4 regions of the Halanaerobium saccharolyticum subsp. saccharolyticum DSM 6643 genome follow, and region 3 is predicted to be linked to each of the others. Evidence: riboswitches for the same ligand, from Rfam matches in the RefSeq annotation. Region 3 holds a riboswitch; each other region holds the start of a gene.

Region 1 (4,381 bases), on a different contig from region 3:
AATGATAGATTAGCTTTAAAACGTCTTTTTAGAATTGAAGTTCATGGTGTAGGCGAAATTTTATTAAGTGAAATCAATAAATATGCCCGTGAAAACAAAATGAAGATTACTGATGTTTTTGAAAGCCCAACCGTTGTTAAGGGGATTGGTAACAACAAGGCTGCAAATATTATTGAATTTCAGCGGCGGGTAATCGATAGTATTTTTGATCTGCGTGAAGAAAAAATGCCAATGCATAAAAAGGCAATAGAACTTTATGAGCGGGTTGATTTTGATCAGAATGTACTGGCTGAGCTGGATGATCCAGAGGGGAGAAAAAAATATATGAATATGTTTTTGGAAGATATGGCTGATTTTCAAAAAAACAATCCAGGCCGCGGTCTTTATGATTACTTATTAATTAATAAATTAATTGCTGATAAAGATATTACAGAAGATAATCAAGAAAAAGTAAAAGTTATGACAGCTCATTCAGCTAAAGGATTAGAATTTCCGGTAGTTTTTATTATTGGGGCTGAAGAAGAAGTTTTTCCACATTTGAAAAGTTTAGAAGAGAAGGCAGCTGGTTTAAATCCTTATGCTGTTGAGGAAGAAAGAAGATTATTTTACGTGGCAATGACAAGAGCAGAAAAATTGCTCTTCATTTCTTTTTCTAAGCAGAAACTTTCAAATGAACAAGGACAATATAAGCAGATTATTCCTTCCAGATTTTTATATGAACTTCCTGAAACAAGATTGGATTTTACAGGTGTTGAAAGTAAAAAAGGTGGTTCTGGGATACAAATGCGCAAAAATGTAGAAGTGATTTAGGGTAACCAATCTAGGGTACCGGGTACTTAGAAATAATTTCCAAGTGCCCGGTGCCGAAAAAATAATCCTTGACAGATTTAAAATTGAGTGATAAACTACTAAATAACTTAAAAAGAAAATAAAAATCATCAAGAGCGGTGGAGGGACTGGCCCTGTGATACCCGGCAACCTACTTAAAATCTTTAGTAAGGTGCTAATTCCAGCATTCCGGAAAGGAATGATAGATGAGAGGCAATTAAATCCTCTCACGAGGATTTTTTTCATTTCTAACTGCTCTTGATATTTGGAGCAGTTTATTATTTTTAGAGGGTGATTAGTATTGATAAAAATTGATAATTTAACTAAACATTATCATGCAGCTCAAGGCAAAGTAGAAGCAATTAATGGTTTAAATTTAGAAGTTGCTGATGGTGAAATATTTGGAATGATAGGACCAAGTGGAGCAGGCAAAAGCACTTTAATTAGAATGCTTAATCTTTTAGAAAAGCCTACTGCTGGTACTATTAACATTAATGGTACAGATTTAACTGAATTAAGTTCACAAAATTTAAGAGCAGCCAGGCAAAAAATTGGGATGATTTTTCAGCATTTTAATCTTTTATCATCTCGGACAGTTTTGGGTAATGTGGCCTTTCCGTTAGAGATTGCAGGTGTGGGTAAAAAGAAAAGGCAAGAAAAAGCAAAAGAATTAATTGAACTTGTAGGCTTATCAGACAGAACAGATCACTATCCAGCTCAGTTGTCTGGAGGGCAGAAGCAGCGAGTAGGTATTGCAAGAGCGCTGGCTAATAACCCTGATTTATTATTGTCAGATGAGGCAACTTCTTCATTAGATCCAGAAAGTACAAAAGCTGTACTAGAACTTTTAGCTAAAATCAGGGATGAGATGAATTTAACAATTATTTTAATTACTCATGAAATGGGTGTGATCAAAGATATTTGTGATCGAGTTGCTGTTTTAGAAGCTGGAAAGATTATCGAAGAGGGAAAAATAATTGATATTTTCTCCAGCCCCCAGCAGCCTCTGACAAAAAAGTTTATTAGTTCTGTAATTGATTTTGATTTGCCAGAAAGAATTATTAAACATATAAAAAAGAAAAGACCTGGAGAATTGGTTAGGATTTCTTTTGTTGGAGAAACAACTCATGATCCTCACATTTCGGATCTTGTAAAACATTATTCTGTAGATGCCAACATATTATATGGTAATATCGATGAGATCCAGGGCGTACCATTTGGAACTTTAGTTTTAGATTTAGAGGGACAGTTAACAAATGTAGAAGAGAGTATTGCTTATTTAAGAAGTAAGGATTTAAGAGTTGAGGTGTTAGAAGATGTTTGATTTTATTACGGATTTAGCTAGGTATAATGATTTAATGATTAGTGGTCTTTTGGAAACATTATATATGGTTGGGATGTCTTTATTTTTTGCTATAGTTGGTGGAATCCCATTGGGAGTTTTAACCACTATTACCAGGCCAGGACATATACTGCCGAATAAGCCTTTCAATTTTATTTTAGATAGTGTTATTAATATTGGTCGCTCAATTCCATTTATTATTCTAATGGTTGCTGTAATTCCTTTAACCCGAATAATTGTCGGGACTTCTATTGGAACTAATGCGGCAGTAGTTCCACTTTCGTTGGCAGCGATTCCTTTTATGGGTAGAGTTACAGATAATGCTATTTTAGAAATTGATCATGGAGTTGTAGAATCAGCTCAATCAATGGGGGCAAGTCCAATTCAGATTGTATTTAAAGTTTTATTACCAGAATCACTACCGGCAATTATTTTAGGCTTAACTCTTACTGCAATTAGTTTAGTTAGTTACTCAGCTATGGCAGGAGCAATTGGTGGGGGTGGTCTTGGCGATATTGCAATCCGTTATGGGTACCAGCGATTTCAGCTACCTATTATGCTTGAGACGATAGTTGTACTAGTAGTAATGGTCCAGTTGATTCAATTTTTTGGTAATCAAATAGCTTCATTTTTCGATCATAGAGTCTAGTTAGTTAAATAATTACTAGTTTAGAAATTGAATTTAGGGTATTATTGAAAATAATTAATAAATTATTTTGGTATAAATATAGAAAGTATAATTAATTTAATAGAAATTTAACGAGTAGAAGAGGAGAGATAATGATGTTAAAAAAAACAATTTTGATTTTAGTTCTTGTAACCTTTGTATTTGCTGGTGCTGTTCAGGCTGATGATCATGTGCTTAAGATTGGTGCTACACCTGTACCTCATGCAGAAATTTTGGAATTTATTAAAGATGATCTTGCTGCAGAGGGAATCGAGTTAGATATTGTAGAATTCACAGATTATGTGACTCCTAATTTAGCCTTAAATGATGGTAGTATTGATGCTAATTATTTTCAGCATATACCTTATTTAAATCAATTTAATTCTGATCGTGGTTTTGACCTTCAGGCAGTAATTAAAGTTCATATTGAGCCCATAGCTTTATATTCTAATAAATATACAAGTTTAGAAGAAATCCCAGCGGGTTCTTCAATTGCAGTACCAAATGATCCTTCAAATGAGGGAAGAGCTTTACTTTTACTTCATAATAACGGAATTATTACTCTAGATGATCCAACAAATTTAAGTGCTACCCCAATTGATATTGTTGAAAATCCCAAAAATCTTGAATTTGAAGAATTAGAGGCAGCACAGCTACCAAGAGTACTTCCAGATGTTGCTGCAGCAGTAATTAATACTAATTATGCACTTGAAGCTGATTTAAATCCATTAGAAGATGCTTTAATTATTGAGGGTAGTAATTCACCATATGTAAATGTTGTTGCTGTAAAAGCTGAAAATGAAGACAGCGAAAAAATTGAAACACTTGCAAAAATAATTAATTCTAAAAAAGTAGAAGAATTTATTCTTGAAGAGTATGAAGGTGCTGTAGTACCTGCCTTTGAACCTGTTGATAGTGGTGAAGTGGCGGATGTAGAAAAAACTGGCGATTATATTTATTAATTAGAATCAGAAAATAAATAATCTAGAAAAGCGGTCTGCCTTGTTGGAGATCGCTTTTTTTTAATTCATGATAACTTTAATAATCTAATATGGTTGACATAAAAATATTAGATGTCATAATAATAATATAGAGTATCTGTAAAACACTTTATTTTAAAAAGGTTTAAATAAGTTTATCATTATAGAATGAGGTGAAGAATAATGGCTAAAAGCCTGACAACAATTGTAAAAATTGTTCGACTTATGAAAGACTCTGATGTGAAAATATCTAGAAAAGCATTATTTTTAGTCCCACTTGCTTATTTAATTTTCCCTTTTGATTTAGTAGGAGATTTTTTTCCAATTTTAGGACAAATAGATGATATAGCAGTTTTTGTAGTAATGTGGCCGATTCTAAAAAATATTTTGAGTAAATATGATCGTGGAGATCCGGATTTAGAAAAGTCTAAAAAAGATCCAGATGCTATTGATATTGATGATTACACTGTAGAATAAATATAATTGAAGTTAAATCTTAAAATAAAGTTTAACCATATTTATATAAATTTAAGGTTAAAAATAAATTTTCTCGACCATTCGGTT
Region 2 (4,381 bases), 280 kb from region 3:
ACTCCATTTATTATTTTCTGGATGATCTGACCTTTATAATCTTCAATACTTAAATTTTTAAATTCTTTTTTTGACTTAATAATTTCAAGTTCAGAGCCGGCACTATATTTGGCTTTAATAACTGCTGGAAAAAAGTCTCTATCTAAATTAAGATCATTTCTCCCAATTAAATAGCTTTCAGCTAACTTGATAGAAGTGTTTTTGAAATTATTATAAAGCAGCCATTTGTCGGCTGCTTTTTTTATGCATTCTGAACTACAGCCTAAATTATTAAGATTTTTAGTTTCCATAATTTTAGTTATTTGATAGAGAAGATTATTTGTTTCTGGGGCAATGATTAAAAAATAATCACAATTATTTAGATCTAGATTTATAAGTTTTTCAAAGTATGAACTCTGACTCTTGTTACTTGAAACAATAAAATCAACATTCTTAAAATTATTATCAACTAAACTTATATTATTCTGGTTAACATAAATAGACAGCTTAAGATTTTCAATTTTGGCAAAGGATTTAATTAGAGAAGTAAGTATTTGCTTTCCTTCTTTATAAAAAGATTCCTTAAAATTCCTATCTTTTTTTTGACTTAAAAAATATTCTAAAATAAAAATACGCATTATTTTAATTCACCACTTTTTAATTGTTGAAAAAAATATTATAATAATAGTAGGCTCTAATAATAGAGGATTCTAAAAGTTAATTGTTTAATAATCCTAAATTAATTTTATCATAGTTCTTTATTACAAAAAACCAAAAATCACAATAATTCAAAAAAATATTTTTTTAGTATTTTTCAAAATAATTTTACTATTAATTTTATTATAAAAAAAGGTTTTAGCCAATAATTATTTAATATATAATATATAAAGCCTTTTATCTAGGCGATTAAAGGAGAGTATTTTATGAAGTTAGATCTTAATTTAAATATCGAGCAAAAGCAAGAGTTGGTAATGACTACTCAACTGCAGATGTCTATAGAAATTCTTCAATATAGCAGTCTGGAATTAAAAGATTATATAGAAGAAGAAATGAAAGAAAATCCTTTACTCGACATGCTGGAGTCACAAAGGGATATGAATTATAGAGAATCAACTTTTAATTCTGTTAGAAAAAACGATATAGAATATGAGAACTTTGTTGCTTATCAGCCTGACTTTTGTGAACACTTAGAAAATCAACTTTTTGAAGTGTTGAGCAATGAAGAAATTGAACTAGGAAAATTTATTGTAGGTAGTTTAAATGAAAGTGGAGAATTAACTACAGATATAGAAACAATTACTGATATTTTTAGTCAACAGGGTTTTAATCAATCCGAAATAGAAGCTGTATATCAAAAAATAAAAAAATTAGATATTAATTATGATAGTAGTTTTGCATCCTGTAAAGCAGAATATATTGATCCTGATTTAATAGTTAAAAAAGAAGATGGAGAATTTTATATAGAAGAAAAAAATACTGCTTATCCTACTGTTACTATAAGTTCATATTATTATAATTTACTCAAAAACCAGGATGACGATAAAATTAGTGATTATTTAAAAGAAAAATATCAATCTGCTATCTGGCTAATTAAAAGCATTGAACAGCGAAAGAATACTATCAGAAAAATTGCTAAAGCTATTTTAAAAAAACAAATTGATTTTTTTGAAAATGGTTTAAAAGATTTAAAAATATTAACAATGGAAGAAGTTGCTGAGGAAATTGAAATGCATGAATCAACAGTTAGTCGGGCAACAACTGCTAAATATATACAGACTCCTCATGGAGTTTTTAGTTTGAAATTCTTCTTTAATAGTGGAATTGATGGAGTTTCTTCTGTAAGTATTAAAGCAATGTTGAGTGAAGAAATTGAAGCTGAAGACAAATCTCATCCGCTTAGCGATAGTAAACTTGCACAATTATTTGTTGACAAATATGGCTTAGATATTTCGCGAAGAACAGTTGCTAAATACAGAAAATCTTTAGGTATTAAAAGTTCACGGCAGCGAAAAAAGAAATAAAAACGGGAAGATTTAATTTATATTTCTTTCTTGACAAGATTATAAATTTATGTTAGAGTTATAAAAAAATAATAAAACTTATCCAGAGCGGTGGAGGGACTGGCCCTTTGAAGCCCAGCAACCAGCAGTTAAATCTGTCCGGTGCTAATTCCAGCAGGAAGATTCCTGATAGATAAGGAGCAAATATATTACCCACTCCTATATTTACTTAGGAAGTGGGATTTTTTTATTTGTTATTAATTTTTATTTTATATTTAAAAGATTTTTTGACAATACGAAGAAGAGAAGCAGAGCAGAAATATTATTTTAAAATTTAAATTTGAGTAGCGAAAATTTGAGGAGGAAATTTAATGACATTAAAATTTGAGAGTTTAGCATTACATGCAGGTTATGATGCGAATAAAAACAGAAAAGCGGCAGCAGTTCCTATTTACCAAACAACATCTTATTTATTTGAGAGCACTAAACATGCAGCAGATTTATTTGCTTTAAAAGAAGAAGGCGATATCTATAGTAGAATTCAAAACCCAAGCAATACTGTTTTAGAAAAAAGGATTTCAGCCTTAGAAGGAGGAGTAGGAGCACTGGCAGTTTCTTCAGGTCAGGCTGCAGAAGTTATAGCACTTTTAACAATTTGTAAAAATGGAGACCACATTGTAAGCGGTAGTTCTATTTATGGGGGAACCCATAATCTATTTAAACATAGATTTAAAAATATGGGTATCGACGTAAGTTTTGTAGATTCTGAGGATCCAGACAGTTTTAAAAATGCAATTAATGAAAAAACAAAAGCATTGTATATTGAAACAATTGGTAACCCATCTTTAGTTGTACCTGATTTTGAGAAATTGGCTAAAATTGCTCATCAAGCAGGAATACCATTAATAGTTGATAATACATTTGCTTCTCCATATCTTTGTAAACCTTTTGAATATGGTGCGGATATAGTAGTTCATTCAACGACGAAGTATATATCTGGACATGGCAATTCTATTGGAGGGATAATAGTAGATAGTGGTAATTTTGATTGGGCTACAGGTAGATTTCCCGAACTTATAGAGCCAGATCCAAGTTATCATGGAGTTAAATTTAAAGAAGAATTTGGAAAAGCAGCCTTTATAACTAAGGCCAGAGTTCAGCTTTTAAGAGATTTAGGCAGCTCTCCTAGTCCTTTTAATTCATTTTTAACTATTAATGGTTTAGAAACCCTAGCTTTAAGAATGAAACAGCATTCGCAAAATGCACAGGCTGCAGCAGAATTTTTAGAAGCCGATGATCGAGTAGAATGGGTTAGTTATCCAGGTTTATCAAATCATAAATCAGCTCAAAATGCTAAAAAGTACCTTAATAATGGCAGTGGGGGAATGATAGCTTTTGGGATCAAGGGAGGGAAAGCTGCAGCTGAGAAGTTTATTAATCAGTTAGAATTATTCCTGCATCTTGCTAATGTTGGGGATACTAAATCTTTAGCTATTCATCCAGCAAGTACTACTCATCAGCAGTTAAATGAAGAAGATTTAAAGAAAACTGGAATTTCACCTGAATTAATAAGGCTCTCAATTGGAATAGAAGCCTTTGAAGATATTAAAAATGACTTAGATCAAGCATTAACAGCGGCTAATAAATAATGAATATAACTAATAATGATATTTAGAAGGGAAAGCCTCATAGTTTTAGGGGTTTTCTCTTAAAAAATATTTAAAGTAATATTAGGAGTGGTAGAAAATGCCTATTAAAATACAAAATGATTTACCAGCAGTCGAAACATTGGAAAATGAAAATATATTTGTCATGAAAGAATCTAGAGCGACTCATCAAGATATAAGATCTTTAAAAATATTAATTTTAAATTTAATGCCTACCAAAATTCAAACAGAAACACAAATTTTACGCTTAATTTCTAATACCCCACTGCAGGTAGATGTTGATTTGATTCATCCTGCTAGCCATAAGTCAAAAAATACGTCTGCAGAACATTTGATTAAATTTTATAATACATTCGAAGATATTAAAGACAACAAATATGATGGGATGATAATTACAGGTGCTCCAATTGAAACTTTAGAATTCGAAGAAGTTGATTATTGGGAAGAACTCAAACAGGTGATGGATTGGAGCCTGCATCATGTTTTTTCAACTTTTCATATTTGTTGGGGTAGTCAGGCAGCATTATACCATCATTATGGTATTGAAAAGTATCCTTTAAATAATAAAATGTTTGGAGTTTTTAAACATTATAAAAAAGAAAAACATATTAAATTAATGAGAGGATTTGATGATATATTTTATGTTCCTCATTCTCGTCATACTGAAATAAGAAAAGAAGATGTAGAAAAAGTTGATGAAATTAATATTTTATCAGAATCTGAAGAAGCAGGAAT
Region 3 (4,381 bases):
AGAAAAATCATAAAATACTGTTTCAAAATCTGGGAGATATTTATTTAGATCATAATTCTCAATCATATTTTGATCAAAATATTCTGAAAAACTTTTTATAACTAGACCACCGTTTTCTCCGTGGTAAAATAAGATTGGAATAATAAAAGATAAATTTTTTATTCCCTTTGTTCGTTTTTCCCGCATCCATATTCTAGCCAAATAATTAAAAATCTGCATTACTGACCATTTGTCATTATAACTTTTGTGTTCAAAAAGTAGATAAACTCCGTATTTTTTATTCTCTATTTTTGATTTAAACAATAAATCAGAATAATAACTGCTTTTTCCAACATAAGAAATTGGTCTGTGATCAAGTTCACTGAAATCAACAAATTCTCTCAAATTTTGCGGCAGATAACTCTGCAGAAAATTTCTTGTAATATCTAATCTGCCAAAAGTTTGCTTAAAAAAAATCACCATGAGGTGTATTTGATTTTTCAGGCACGGCAATTTTCCCTTCTAAATATATTTTACCATAACTTAAAGCTTAAGTTCAATGATAACATAAATATTATACCATTAATTGTAAATTATAGCAAATATATTCTCTTATTCATCTTTTCTTTTTTGGTTGCATTTCTCATATTTCTTAAATAGATAGCTGCTCCACCGATTTCAGCTGTAATCTGTCCATCAACAATATTGTTAATCTTAATGTCAATCTTTTCTATTAAATTATCAAGTTCTTCAGCCTTTAAATTATAAAGCTCATCTTTAATACTTTTCATATCATGTTTTAATGCCTCAACAGGGATCTTAACTAAAAATTTCTTTCCATTTAATAATTTAACCAATGTCATTTCAAACTCTATTAATTTTAATTCCAATTCAAATAGCTCCAGTTTCTTATATTCCTTTTCCAATTTATCAATATCATTCCTGAGTTTTAAAAGCATTTAATCATCTCCCAATATTATTTTTTTAATATTAGAGAGCTGGACCCGGCTGAAAGTTATGCTAGATGCTTAGCCTTAATTGCTTCAATTTCTTCCTGCAGCATTTGATCAATTTTTGTGCTGTGATTTTCTCTTTTCTGTTCAACCAATTTTTCAAGATTTTGGTGCCACTCTTTTTCTGCATGAGGACATTTAAAACGATCAAATCTTGTTTTCTTTTTGGCCATGGCTGAGCCAAAATCTTTATAGTCCAAAACATTTCTTTTTACCTCACATTTGCTATCACAAACATTACAGGACATTTCTTTTGTTGTACCAGGTTTCTTATTAAAAATTGTTAGACCAGTAGTATACGTATAAGCCATTATATTCCTCCTAACTTTAGTTTTAAAATAATAAAAGCCCTTCTCAATAAGAGAAGAGCCCATAGATATTCATCAGCTTCTTTCTTATCTTTCAGCACAACTGCTGCGGAAATTAGCACCTTCCCTGACGGGGGTTGCTGGGTTTCAACGGGTCCGATCCCTCCACCACTCTTAATAAGAGTAGAATTATTAAATTGTGATCATATAGTAACATGGAAAATGATAAATATCAAAATATTTTTAACCAGCTTTATTATCAATCATTTTATTAGATTTAATTTTTATTATACTTTCTTGATTAGGATTTAAATTGATATTAGCATCTAAAGCTTTAGCTAATTTAAGTAATGTACTTAATTTAGGGAGCACTTCTTCTGACTCCAGCCTGGCAATCGCTGACTGCTTTAATCCTGATTTTTCAGCCAAATCTGTTTGAGTCATGTTTTCATCAAGTCTTAATCTTATTAAATCAGCTGAAATTTTAGCTATTAAAATATGACGTTCATACTCTTCTTCTGACATAGATGACTTTACTATTTGATCAAATTCATCCCAGTTTTTCATTATATTAACCCCCTAATCGACTTTCACACTCTTAAATTAATTATAACATCGATGTTATAATTAATAAAGAATAACCATATTGGAATCATTATATATTTAATTAGAAAGTATAGCTAATTTTATTATCACCCATCATAATAAACCAGCTGCTTCTTCAGCCTCCTGATTCCACCTCTCGGATTATCAACATCTCCCTCATAGCGGGGAATAAGATGCTGATGCAGATGCATTACAGTCTGACCGCCGGAATAGTTAACATTAAAACCAATATTATAGCCGTCCGGATTATATTCTGCCTCTAAGATTTTTTTACACTCTTTTGTCAGTTCAAAGATGGCTATTATTTCTGCTTGAGTGGCTTTAAAATAACTGGCAAAATGCCGCTTTGGTATCACCAGCATGTGGCCTTCATTAACTGGAAATTTATCGTAAATAACAAAGGCCAGCTCATTTTCAATAATATAATCTTCTTTTGGATAATCACAAAATACACAGCTCATTATATTTGACCTTCTTTCTATTAATCTAAGCTTTTACATTCTTCTGTATAAACTTTAGTAGACTTTTTTAATAATAAATCTTATATCAAAAACCTAGTTACCCAGATAAAAGCCATTACTGATATTCTTTTTCTAACTGTTCAATTATTCATCCTCATTAACATACTGCTCTGAATTTACAATCTTATCAATCCTATTTTCAAAAGCCTTAAGCTTTAGCGGCCATTGATTGCAGCCATAGTCATTCTTTATTTTTCTTTCTCTTCCGTCATCCATTTTAATTTCCGTAATACAGCTCGGCGAATCACTTGACATCATCGTAACCATCTGCTCTTTTATATTAAAATAATCATATTTATATATAACTTCATTTAGTTTTTCAATTGATTCAGCACTTAACTGCCAGCTTTTAAATCCCTCAATTCGAACAAATAATTCCCCAAAATAATTGACTTTGCCATCAGCAAAAATATCTAATTTATATATTGGACAGTGACCATAACAAGCTGTTCTTTCTAAAGAAATTTTTTTGAACATTTTGCCATCCCCTTATTAAAATTATTTTTTAAAAACAAATTTATTATTTTTTTATTTAAAAATGATTCAATGTTGTATATTAATTTCAGAAGCAGTATAATTATATATAGAGATTGAAGACAAAGGGGGAAAATAAAAATGAAAATTATAGTAGATTTATTTTCAACAATACTAATTATCCTAACTTTAATTTTAAGCTTTAAGTCAGATGCACAGGCTCATGTACCTTTGGATACTTCTGGTGCTGCATCTAAAAAAGAGCCCATATTTGTTGAAGATCATCAAATTTCCTGGGCTGCCTACAATCAATTAGAGCAGGCTGGAGATGTAGATTATTATAGCTTTAAGGCCGAGCAGGGTGAAGATATTTATTTCAGCATGGTTATTCCGGTAATAGATAGATATCAGGATTTCAAACCAGATCTTGCTTTGATTGGTCCCGCTTTAGAAAACGACTATGCTGACTATGATCCTGATTATATCAATTCCATCTTAAAACTTGAAGCAGACGAGAACATAATTATTGTTAGAGATGATAATGATAACCCCGATACCTTTTTTGAACCATTCACCAGGACATCTTACTGGAAAAGACAGGAATTTTCAACTGCAGCTCCAGCAACAGGCACTTATTATCTGGCAGTATTTTCAGGAGAAGAAGCTCAGGGTAAATATACTCTTGCAATTGGCCGCAAAGAAATCTGGGCTTTAAAAGACATTATTAAACTGCCAAAAATCGTATGGGATACCAGAATTTTTGTAGAAAAAAAGAATTCAACTTATTTAGTTTCAGCTTTGATTATAGCACTTAGCTCATTTATTTTATATAAATTCATGTTTTAAGAATAATCAGTACTTTTATTCTCCTAGTCAGTTTTTTTAATTATAAAAATAAGATTAAATATTTAACTTATTATAGATTTCCGGTATTTCCCAGTCAGTAATAATTCCCTGCAGCACTTCATCTTGATGTCCGTTTTCAGTTATCAAAAAAGCATCAATTTTATTTCCTGCTTTTATTATTGACTCATGCTTATCAATTAAGATATCCAATTTGCTGTCTTTTGAAATGAATTCGCAGACTTCATCTGCTTCTGCATATTTTAAAACTTCTTTGATCTGAGCATCTTCAACAATCAGCTTACCGCCCTGATCTGACTTTAAATCTCCCATCCATCTAATAATTGTATTTGTGGTCAGTAATTCAATGTACTTCCCATTTTGATCTACTACTGGAATTTGATCATAGTCATGTTTTTTCATATCCTTGATCGTTTTAATTATTGAAGTATCTTCTTTAATTACCATCAAATTATCATCAATAAAATCACTGATCTTAGGAGAATCTATCACTTTATCTAAAATTTCTTCTAACAAATTGTATAGGGAGCTGCTGGGTAAAAAATAATATTCATTGTTGTGGGCAATCGAGTTTCTAACTTCCCTGACAGTGTCAAGTTCTTCTCTGTACTTTTTA
Region 4 (4,381 bases), 370 kb from region 3:
TTTATATAAATAAAATATTTAACAGTAATTAATTGTTTTTAATGATATAATTATCTCCAAATAAATTATAAAGGAGAATAAATTATGATAATAATTGTGAAAAATAATGGCTGAGCATCATGATCATCATTCTAATGTTTCTAATATAAAATTAGCTTTTTTCCTAAATTTATCATTTACTATTATTGAAATTATTGGTGGTTTTTTAACTAACAGTATGGCTATTTTATCTGATGCTCTACATGATTTAGGAGATTCACTTTCTCTAGCCATGTCCTGGTATTTAGAAAATTATTCAAAAAAGGGAGCAGATAAAGATTTTAGTTATGGCTATGCGAGATTTTCACTTTTAGGCGCTTTAATTAATAGTATAGTTTTAATTTTAGGATCTGTATTTATTTTAACAAAAGTTATCCCCAGAATTTTTGCTCCTGAGTCAGTTCACCCTGAAGGAATGCTTTACCTTGCTATTTTAGGAATAATAGTTAATGGAATAGCTGTTTTTAAACTAAGAGGAGGCAGTTCTTTAAATAAAGATGTTGTCAGCTGGCATCTTTTAGAAGATGTTCTAGGCTGGATTGCGGTATTAATAGTAAGTATTATTTTGATTTATAAAGACCTGCCAATTTTAGATCCGCTACTTTCATTAGCAATTAACATCTATATTTTATATAATGTAATTTCTAAGTTGAAAAAAGTATTAAATGTTTTTTTGCAGAGAGTACCAGCTGGAATTGAGATTGAAGAACTGCAGCAAAAAATTGTTGCAGAAACTCAAGCTTTAGCAGCACACCATACTCATATCTGGACCTTAGATGGAGAAAGAAATTTTCTCAGCACTCATGTAATTATTCCAGATCAAATTTCAAAGTCTAAAATAATAGAATTAAAAGCTCAAATTAAAAATTTATTAGCCGTAGAAAAAATTGATCATGTAACTATAGAGATTGAATACGAAAACGAGGAATGTGAGAACAAAAACTGTGATGCTTAAGCAGTTAAAATTCTTGACACAAATCTTTTAATATGGTAAAGTAATTAAAAATAGAATAATAGCTTATCAAGAGAGGTGGAGGGACTGGCCCTGAGAAACCCAGCAACCAGCAGTTATACTGCCCGGTGCTAACTCCAGCAGGTTTAACCTGAAAGATAAGCAGTTGTGAATCCCACTTCTGCTTAGAAGTGGATTTTTGTTTTTATAAAGTAGCTAGTAGTTTTGAGGAGGATAAAGATGAAAATTAAAAATATTTTCGAAAAAAAGGAAGTTGTTTTTTCACTGGAGGTTTTTCCTCCAAGGTCTGATGTTCCTATAGAAAATATTTATCAGACTTTGGAAGAATTAAAAGATATTAATCCAGATTATATTAGTATAACTTATGGAGCTGGTGGAGGAGTTAGAAAAAATAGAACCTGTAAACTTTCTTCAATTATTAAAGAAAAATATGATGTAGAAGCACTGGCTCATTTAACATGTATTAATTCAAATCAAAAAAGCATTAATAAAATATTGACTCGCTTAGAAGAAAAAAATATAAAAAACATATTGGCCTTAAGAGGTGATAAACCAGTTGCTGGGGAAGTAATTGGAGAATACAATTATGCCTATGAGCTTGTTGATCATATCAAAAAAAATAATGATTTTGGAGTAGCAGCAGCCTGTTATCCAGAAGGTCATCTAGAAACAGAAAGTATTGATCAGGATTTAGAATATTTAAAACAGAAGGTTGATAGTGGAGTTGACTACTTGATATCACAGATGTTTTTTGATAACTCACTTTTTTATAAATTTCGCAGGAAAGCGCAAAAAAAGGGGATAGATGTACCGATAGAAGCAGGAATTATGCCTGTAATTAACAAAAAACAGGTTGCCAGAATTATAGAATTATCTGATGCTTATTTTCCAGCAAAATTCAAAAAAATATTGAATAAATATGAGGATAATCCAGAAGCTTTAAGAGATGCTGGAATAGCCTATGCAGTTGAGCAGATAGTTGATTTGATTTCTAGTGACGTTGATGGAATACATCTTTATACAATGAACAATCCCTATGTAGCTCGCAGAATTAAAGAGGCAGTAGGTTCTTTAATTAATCATATTAATGGTCAAGAAATTCAGAAAGTTGTATAATATGAAATTCAAAATTGATAAAAAAGAAGTTTTGAGGTACCTGCAGGTTTCAAAAAAAATAAATGATGAAAAGATTAATGTTTTAATTGATAAAACAATAACTGAAGTTAAAGATTTAATTAATCTTCGTTATTTATATCAAAAATTTCCAATTGAATTTACGGATCAAGGTGTTAAAGTAGAAGGAACAACTCTTATTTTAAAAGGTAAAAGTATCAGAAAGCACTTAAAAGATTCAGAGAAAATCTATATAATGGCAGCTACATTAGGAGCTCAAGTTGATAGGAAGATATCATATTATGAAAAAATATCAGTGACTAAATCGATGATCCTTGATGCCTGTGCAACAGCAGCTATCGAGGGAGCTTGTGATTATATAGAAGCTCAAATAAAAAAAGAAGTTCTGAAAGCAGGAAATGAAGATATAAGTTTTCGCTATAGCCCAGGTTATGGGGATTTAGGAATTGATATTCAAAAAGAGATCTTAAGAATTTTGAATGCACCAAGAAAAATAGGTTTAACAGCTTCCAAATATAATATATTATTACCAACTAAATCAGTAACAGCAATTATTGGGGTTATTGCTAAAACAATAGAAGTTGAACAAAGACACTGCAAAAACTGTCTTTTAGATCAAGAATGCGAACTGAGAAGAAAGGGGATTTATTGTGGAGCTAAAAACTAAATTAGGAAAAAAAATGATAATTTTTGATGGAGCCATGGGAACAGTTTTGCAGCAGCGTGGTTTAAAGGCAGGGGATATTCCGGAAAGATTAAATATCGAAAATAGTGAGGATATTATAGATATACATAAAAGTTATTTAAAGGCAGGAGCTGAGATTTTGACTACCAATACTTTTGGTGCTAATGCCCTAAAAATGAATGAACTAGAATATTCTGTAGAAGAAGTTATTTCTGCAGCAGTTCAAAATGCACGCCAGGCAATAATCGAATCAGGAATTGATGCCTCAGTAGCTCTGGATATGGGTCCAATTGGTGAGCTTTTAGAACCAATGGGCAGTCTAGAATTTGACGAAGCCTATAATCTTTATCAACAGCAGGTACTGATTGGAGTTGAGTCTGGAGCTGACCTAATCCACATTGAGACAATAGCAGATCTATATGAGGCAAGGGCTGCAGTATTGGCGGCTAAGGAAAATTCTAATTTACCAATTTTTTGTACTTTAACTTTTGAAGAAAATGGTAGAACATTTACTGGGACCAGTATTCGTTCCATGATTTCTGTGTTGGAGGGTCTTGGAGTAGATGGGATTGGTCTTAACTGTTCTCTTGGGCCTGAAAAGCTGGAGCCTCTGGTTGAAGAAGTGCTCAAATATTCAGAAACTCCAGTTATTCTGCAGGCAAATGCAGGGCTGCCGGTAGTTAAAGATGGAGGAACAGTATTTAAAATATCTCCTGAAGAATATTTTAAACCTTTAAACAGACTTTATCAGAAAGGACTAGCAGTTGTCGGTGGCTGTTGTGGTACTAACGAAGAATTTATTTCTTTAATTGCTGAGAAGTTAAAAAATAAAAAAGTAAAAGAGCGAGAAATTATAAAAGAAAGTCTTGTCTGTTCGCCTTCTCAGACTGTTAATTTAGAAGGGGTCAATGTAGTTGGAGAAAGAATTAATCCAACGGGCAAAGCGGTTTTTAAAGAAGCTTTGAGAAATGGTGATTTAGATTATATTCTTAAAGTTGCAGTAGAAGAGATAGATGCAGGAGCAGATGTTTTAGATGTTAATCTTGGTCTGCCGGAGATAGACGAAAAAAAATTGATGGTTAAGGTAATCAAGGAACTGCAGGGGATTTTGGATACTCCATTACAGATTGATTCTAGTAATCCGGAGGTTATAGAAGAAGCTTTAAGATATTATAATGGTACAGCAATTGTTAACTCAGTAAATGGAGAAGCTGAAGTGTTGGAAAAAACTCTGCCTGCTGTTAAAAAATATGGAGCAGCAGTTATCGGCCTGACAATGGACGATGATGGCATACCTGCTGCTGCAGAAGAACGTTTTAAAGTTGCAGAAAAAATTGTTAATAAAGCAGCTGAATATGGAATTAGCAGAGATAAGATTATAATTGACTGTCTAACTCTGACTGCTTCTACCCAGCAGGCGGGGGTTAAGGAAACTTTAAAAGCTTTAAAAATGGTTAAAGAGAAATTGGGAGTTAAAACTACACTTGGAATTTCTAATGTTTCTTTTGGTTTACCGGAACGTCCTATTTTAAACAGGACATTTTTAAGCA

What was found. Region 3 has a riboswitch for S-adenosylmethionine ahead of HSACCH_RS03975 (hypothetical protein). Riboswitches for the same ligand answer to the same signal wherever they lie in the genome.
Region 1: it holds a riboswitch for S-adenosylmethionine, as region 3 does, so the genes downstream of both, HSACCH_RS09655 (methionine ABC transporter ATP-binding protein) here and HSACCH_RS03975 (hypothetical protein) in region 3, are expected to answer to the same signal.
Region 2: it holds a riboswitch for S-adenosylmethionine, as region 3 does, so the genes downstream of both, HSACCH_RS02785 (O-acetylhomoserine aminocarboxypropyltransferase/cysteine synthase family protein) here and HSACCH_RS03975 (hypothetical protein) in region 3, are expected to answer to the same signal.
Region 4: it holds a riboswitch for S-adenosylmethionine, as region 3 does, so the genes downstream of both, metF (methylenetetrahydrofolate reductase [NAD(P)H]) here and HSACCH_RS03975 (hypothetical protein) in region 3, are expected to answer to the same signal.

Annotation. Positions count from the first base shown of each region.
Region 1 is NZ_CAUI01000021.1:260,744-265,124, forward strand. Features, by position in the region: gene HSACCH_RS09650 (ATP-dependent helicase) at 1-810, shown strand, start outside; SAM riboswitch class I at 933-1,041, shown strand; gene HSACCH_RS09655 (methionine ABC transporter ATP-binding protein) at 1,130-2,152, shown strand; gene HSACCH_RS09660 (methionine ABC transporter permease) at 2,145-2,819, shown strand; gene HSACCH_RS09665 (MetQ/NlpA family ABC transporter substrate-binding protein) at 2,954-3,799, shown strand; gene HSACCH_RS09670 (YkvA family protein) at 4,001-4,294, shown strand.
Region 2 is NZ_CAUI01000005.1:492,988-497,368, forward strand. Features, by position in the region: gene HSACCH_RS02775 (ATP-grasp domain-containing protein) at 1-617, opposite strand, end outside; gene HSACCH_RS02780 (RNA polymerase factor sigma-54) at 903-2,000, shown strand; SAM riboswitch class I at 2,076-2,179, shown strand; gene HSACCH_RS02785 (O-acetylhomoserine aminocarboxypropyltransferase/cysteine synthase family protein) at 2,351-3,628, shown strand; gene metA (homoserine O-acetyltransferase MetA) at 3,726-4,381, shown strand, end outside.
Region 3 is NZ_CAUI01000005.1:773,054-777,434, reverse strand. Features, by position in the region: gene HSACCH_RS03985 (Rpn family recombination-promoting nuclease/putative transposase) at 1-462, opposite strand, end outside; gene HSACCH_RS03980 (hypothetical protein) at 573-938, opposite strand; gene HSACCH_RS03975 (hypothetical protein) at 995-1,303, opposite strand; SAM riboswitch class I at 1,385-1,484, opposite strand; gene HSACCH_RS03970 (helix-turn-helix domain-containing protein) at 1,544-1,867, opposite strand; gene HSACCH_RS03965 (HIT family protein) at 1,993-2,370, opposite strand; gene HSACCH_RS03960 (DUF6438 domain-containing protein) at 2,512-2,904, opposite strand; gene HSACCH_RS03955 (hypothetical protein) at 3,043-3,747, shown strand; gene HSACCH_RS03950 (CBS domain-containing protein) at 3,802-4,381, opposite strand, start outside.
Region 4 is NZ_CAUI01000005.1:404,180-408,560, forward strand. Features, by position in the region: gene HSACCH_RS02375 (cation diffusion facilitator family transporter) at 107-994, shown strand; SAM riboswitch class I at 1,055-1,156, shown strand; gene metF (methylenetetrahydrofolate reductase [NAD(P)H]) at 1,232-2,128, shown strand; gene HSACCH_RS02385 (Vitamin B12 dependent methionine synthase activation subunit) at 2,100-2,813, shown strand; gene HSACCH_RS02390 (homocysteine S-methyltransferase family protein) at 2,797-4,381, shown strand, end outside.